2 regions of the Alkalibacillus silvisoli genome follow, and region 1 is predicted to be linked to the other one. Evidence: riboswitches for the same ligand, from Rfam matches in the RefSeq annotation. Region 1 holds a riboswitch; the other holds the start of a gene.
The links. A riboswitch is a leader RNA that binds a small molecule or an ion and turns the genes downstream of it on or off. The one in region 1 is predicted to bind cobalamin.

Region 1 (3,181 bases):
AATTGTCCATGTATGATCAATGTCATAAGCTGACTTATAATACCAGAATGTCTTTGGACTTAAATCAGGTGCCGTTACTGGAATCTTGTAATCTTTCTTTTCTTCTGAGTAAAACTTTTTGAAAATCGGGTCGATACTGGCAGTGCTACCTGCAATAATGCTCGTACTTGAGTTTGGTGCTACAGCCATTAAGTACCCATTTCTCAGTCCATGCGTGTGTACGTCTTGCCTCAGTTCATCCCACGCCTCACCTTGATAGCCTTTATCATCGAAATAACTACCGTCATGCCACTTTGAGCCTTTAAATAATGGATAAGGACTTTTTTCTTTGGCTAGTTCCATACTCGATTTGATTGTTAAATAAGCCACTTTTTCATACAGCTCGTCCGCAAATTCAACCGCTTCATCTGACTCCCATACAATCTCTTTAAGTGCGAGTAAATGGTGATAACCAAATGTGCCCAATCCAACTGCGCGATATTTTTGATTTGTTAATTGCGCTTGCAGGACTGGAATTGTATTCAGATCAATTACATTATCCAGCATTCTAACTTGAATCGGGATTAAACGTTCTAGCACATTATCAAAGACAGCTTTCCCTAAATTAATACTCGAAAGATTACAAACGACGAAATCACCAGGGGCTTTCGTGACGACAATTTTACCATCTTCTGTATACTGCTCTTCTACTGTCGTCGCACTTTGGTTTTGCATAATTTCAGTACAAAGATTCGAGCAATAAATCATCCCTTGGTGAGAGTTCGGGTTTTGACGATTCGCTTCATCACGATAAAACATATAAGGTGTTCCAGTCTCTAATTGACTAACCATAACCCGCTTCATAAGATCAATTGCTGGAACTTTCTCTTTCGATAGATCAGGATGATTCACACATGCCTCATACTTCTCTCTAAATGACCCTGAGCCTCGCTTTTCATCGTAATAGTCTTCTAAACTAAAGCCCATTACTTCTCGTACTTCATGCGGGTCAAATAAATACCAGTCATCACGTGCATCTACTTTTTCCATGAATAAATCTGGAAGTGACACACCTGTGAATAAATCATGTGTACGTTGACGCTCATCACCATTATTTAATTTCGCATCTAAAAATTTATAAATATCTTGATGCCACACATCTAAATAAACCGCAATCGCACCTTGTCTTTGGCCAAGTTGATCGACACTAACAGCTGTATTATTAAGCTGCTTCATCCATGGCATGACACCGCTCGATACACCTTTAAACCCTTTAATGGAACTTCCGTGAGAGCGAATTTTCCCTAAATAAACCCCAATTCCGCCACCATTTTTCGACAAATTAGCGATATCTGTATTCGAATCATAAATACCTTGTAAACTATCGTCGACCGTGTCGATAAAACAGCTTGATAACTGGCCATAAGACTTCCCGGCATTTGATAAAGTTGGTGTTGCAACAGTCATGTAAAGGTTACTTAATGCCCAGTAAGCTTCTTCTACTAATTCGAGGCGTTTATTCTTAGGCTCATTAATCATTAGTGTCATGGCGATTGTTAGGAAACGTTCTTGCGGTAGTTCATAAGTGTGACCGTTATGATCTTTGGCTAAATAACGATCGGCTAACGTTCTTAAACCAATATAAGTAAAGAAATGGTCACGTTCAGAACTAATTTTAGAAGCTACCTGTTCAATTTCACTTTTTGTGTAATGTTTTAAAATTTGATCACTGTAAATATTTTTATTTGATAAAACTTGCTGTAATTCGATAAATGAACCGTATTTATTTTTCGCATTATACCCGCGGTTAATAGCCGCGTTTTGATAAAGCTTCCTCAAGTAAATATTGGCACAGACATACGTCCAATCTGGCTCCTGTGGGCTAATGTTTTCTAGTCCACGCAACAATAATTCATTTGTAATTTGTTCAGGGGTTACTTCATCTTTACTTTGAAGAGCTTTTAAGACTTTGTCTTCATAGGATATTAGTTTTAAGTGTTCATATCCTTCTGTTACTTGTTTAATAAATAAATTTAGTCGTTTTTCAGAGAAAGCTTCTTTTACCTCCCCATTCATAACCCGTGTTTCATGTTTAGTTAATGTCGTCATATAATCCTCCTAAAAATAAAAAATCGCCTCCACGGGGGGGGAAGCGAATAAAACGACAGCAAGAGTATACTTTGGCTGGTATTTAGGCCAATATGTATGACAAGTCGCTTCATTCTCTTATCACCCCGAAGAAAATGTAACTCGGCTCATGTAGACAGGTCTCCTGACTTACGCTTCTTCCTAATCTGGACCTTCCCTTATAAGTAGCAAACACTAACCTTATAAAGTGGTTTTCCATTTCGTCACGTTTACAGTTGCGGGGGCAGTATTGGTTTCTCACCAAATTCCCTTTTAAGCCTTTTAAAGGCATCAACACAAGCTATAACACTATATATAGTTTTGAAATTAAAACAAACATCTATATGTTGATGTTTGATTACAGTATAGATGATATAAAAATAAAAAACAAGCACTTTCTATTATTCTATCTTAAGTGTATCAAAAAATCCTCTGCTTACACAGAGGATTTTAAGACTAATTATTTTAACCTTTAATCGCACCTTCTGCCATCCCTTTCGTAATACGACGCTGAAAGATAGCATATAAGATGATCACCGGTACAATCGCGAACACTAAGCTGGCAAATAATACGCCCCAAGCATTCGTATATTGTGCTTCATTACTAATAAAGTCGATTGCTAGTGCTAATGTATAGTTTTCACTAGACTGCAAGAAAATTAATGCCATGAAGTACTCATTCCAAAATTGTATCGCATTCATGATCGTAACCGTTATAATCCCTGACATGGTTAAAGGCGTGACAATTTTCCAGAGTACGCCATATGGAGACATACCATCTATTGCAGCAGACTCTTCTAATGATTTAGGAATTGTCCCCATAAAGCTCGTTAACACGAATATCGTAAAAGGCAATTGCGAGATTGCATAAACAATAGCTAAACCAAAAATATTATCTAACATATTAAACTGAGCTAATAAGAAGAATAATGGAATCCAACCTAACACCATTGGGATCATCATCGCTGAAATGTATAACGTAAATAACATTTGACTTCCTTTAAAACGGATCCGCTCAAGTGCGTATGCAGTAGGAATCGCAAGAACAAGGCATAATAACGCGCCAATACCTGTT
Region 2 (3,181 bases), on a different contig from region 1:
TAGAATAATCGTTTCCATTTTGACTTTTTGTCCAATACGTGCTAAGAAATAAACGACCATTAGTGTGCCAAAGCCGAATAAAAACGCAACAACAGGCAATGTAAATTGACCTAGCCAAACAATTTGGAGTCCTAAGGCAAAGACTAAAGCAGCACCAAATGAAGCTCCAGAAGACACACCTAAAATAAATGGATCAGCTAATGGATTGCGTAATACACCTTGATAGATCGCACCCGCTAATGCCAAAGCTGCACCTACAATAGCTGCTAAGATTACACGCGGCATTCTAATGTCTAATACAATCGTTTCTGTTGAGTCACTCCAATTAGGCTCAATCCACTGATTGATTATAGGAAGTCTTGAAAGGATCACTTGCCACACAGTCTGCCAAGAAAGATTAGCTGCACCTAAGGTAATCGATAAGCTCATAAATACAACTAATATAAGGGTTAATAACGGTAAAGCAATCCATAAAATCGAGCGTTTTTTCATTTATAACATCCATTCGTTACATGATCGTGATGTCCTATTACTCCATATATTCTGGGTATAAAATAGTAGCGATCTCTTCTAGGCCATCAACTAACCTTGGTCCTGGTCTTGTCACAATATCATTATGAATATCATGTACTTCTTCCTGTTCTACTGCTGTGACAGACTGCCAATTGTCCCGAGCTAAAACTGATTCAACCACATCGTCTGTATAGTAGCCATATGTTGTAATAATCACTTCTGGGTCACGTTCTAACACAATTTCTTCACTTACTTGTGGCCAACCTTCTTCATCAGCGATAATATTTTCACCACCAGCAAGTGTTAATAATTCATGTAAGAAAGAGCCTTCTCCACCAGAATACAAATCTGAATCAAGCTCCAACCAAACACTCCTACGTTCATCATCTGGAATGTCACTGACTTGCTCTGTAACTTCACTAACTTGACTTTGCATATTTGAAACAATCTCTTCTGCTTCTTCAGCTTGACCTGTAGCATTCCCTACCATTTCAATATCTTCATAAACTTCTTCTAAGCTTTGTGAGCCTAATGTAACCACATTCAAGCCAACATCACGCATTGCATCTAAATCCCCTGCGTTATTTAAATCAGCTATGACTACATCTGGCTCTAGTTCAACAATCTTCTCAATATTTAAATTCATATCACCAACAGTTTCTTCAACTTCAAAAACTTCTTCTGGATAATCAGCCCATTCTGATACCCCAACAACTTGATCACCTGCTCCTACTGCAAATACAATTTCAGTTGCACTTGGAATAACAGAAACAATTCGCTCTACTTCCTCTTCAATTGTTATTTCTTCACCTGCTTTATCTGTAAAAGTAACCGGTTCATCTGAATCATTCTCTGCAGTTTCTTCAGCTTCCTCATCATTCACCTCTTCATCTTCAGGTTCTGCACTTTGGCAAGCTGTTAACCCGACAACGATTACGAACATCATTACGATACATAATTTTAACCAAATTGTCTTTTTCATCTTCCTCTTCCTTTCTATAATAAAAAGTACTCATATTTCCCTAGAGTAAGGAAATATGAGCACTTTAGTCTCTACTATATATTAATCTTTCGACTGATATATAGCTATCCCTTTAACCCCGAAGGAAATAAGCTAAAACATACTTAGGCAGGTCTCCTGGCTTAGGTTCATCACTTCTGACCCCCTTCCCGTATTTAACAGTGGATTTGGTCAGTCGTTCCCCATAACAGTGGCGGGACCGCGTCGGACTTACACCGAACTTCCCTTTTAAATAAGCAACTAAATGCTCACACCTAAATGTTCTATGTATTTAATTCTTAATTTCTATATTAATCTTATAACACCCATTCGTCAACATATGCCAAAAGTTCTACTAAACTCCTAAAAAATTCATTTGGCTATTAACAGAACTGGATAGTGATCCGATAATAATTTAGTGGTCATTTTTCGATTAATTTCGACATAATTTTCAGAATTTAGGAGGATATTTATGAAAGTACATAAGTTAATGTTTTTATTAATTTTAACATTTATATTAGCTGCTTGTTCTTCAGAAGAGGAAGCAGTTATTGATCAAGAACTTAGTGCTGGTTTATTAGTAACTGAAAGTGGGTTAGGTGATAATGCATTCAGTGATTTAGCCTTTCAAGGATTAGCCCAAGCACGTGATGAACTGGGTATTGTTTTTGACTATCGTGAACCGTTTGATGAGGATTATGAAAAGCATCTTGAAGACCTCATAGAACAAGGACATGATGTCATTTTTGGTTTAAGTTTCACTACAACGCCTGCTATTGAAACACTGGCTGAAACTTATCCTGACCAACAGTTTGTGATTATTGATGACGTGATTGACTTACCTAATGTCACTTCCATTACCTTTAAAGAAGATGAAGGAAGTTACTTAATTGGACTAATTGCTGGTATGAGAACGGAAACGGACGTTGTAGGCTTTATTGGTGGTGTGGATAGTGAAGTCATTCGTACGTTTGAACGTGGTTTTATTGAAGGTGTTGAAGATGCGAATTCAGATGCTGAAATATTATCACAAGATGCTGGGACGTTTGATGATGACCAATTAGGCGCTGACATAGCTCAAGAAATGATTGATGAAGGTGCTGATCTCTTATTTCCATCAGCTGGATTTACTGGAACAGGTGCTTTACAAGAAGCTGAAAATCAAGGAATCTATGCGTTTGGAGTAGATACAGATCAATTCACCATTGCTGAGGAAGCTGTTATATCCTCAATGGTTAAAAATGTAAATGTTGCAATCTATGACATTATGGAACGTTTACATAATGGTGAAACTCTTCAAGGTGAACATATTGAACTTGGTTTAAATGAAGAGGGTGTTGGACTTGCTCCAATACGTCTAATTGAATTATCTAGCCTTGAAGAACAAACACTTGAAAATGCTAGAAATGAATCATAAAGGAGTGATTAAATGAACATCAAAAAACGATTATATATCATGACGATGATTCCTTTGCTTTTAAGTTTGGCTCTCGTTTCATGGATTGCTTTTGAAATGATTACTTTTCAAAGTTCGTCCCAAGAAGATGTCGAAGTCTTATTGGAAAGTAAGGAATTACATGCTCAACTACAATCATCAGAACAAGCTTTAACAACTTATTATTACAGTCCATCTGAGGCAACAAGACAAGATGCAATATTTCAAATCGA

Region 2: linked by a shared signal. The riboswitch ahead of ABDZ63_RS01850 (ABC transporter substrate-binding protein) and the one ahead of ABDZ63_RS15070 (ribonucleoside-diphosphate reductase subunit alpha) in region 1 are both predicted to bind cobalamin.

Annotation. Positions count from the first base shown of each region.
Region 1 is NZ_BAAACZ010000030.1:5,991-9,171, reverse strand. It holds gene ABDZ63_RS15070 (ribonucleoside-diphosphate reductase subunit alpha) at 1-2,088, opposite strand, end outside; cobalamin riboswitch at 2,225-2,417, opposite strand; gene ABDZ63_RS15065 (carbohydrate ABC transporter permease) at 2,572-3,181, opposite strand, start outside.
Region 2 is NZ_BAAACZ010000003.1:217,602-220,782, reverse strand. It holds gene ABDZ63_RS01855 (FecCD family ABC transporter permease) at 1-492, opposite strand, end outside; gene ABDZ63_RS01850 (ABC transporter substrate-binding protein) at 530-1,495, opposite strand; cobalamin riboswitch at 1,625-1,807, opposite strand; gene ABDZ63_RS01845 (BMP family lipoprotein) at 1,986-2,930, shown strand; gene ABDZ63_RS01840 (methyl-accepting chemotaxis protein) at 2,943-3,181, shown strand, end outside.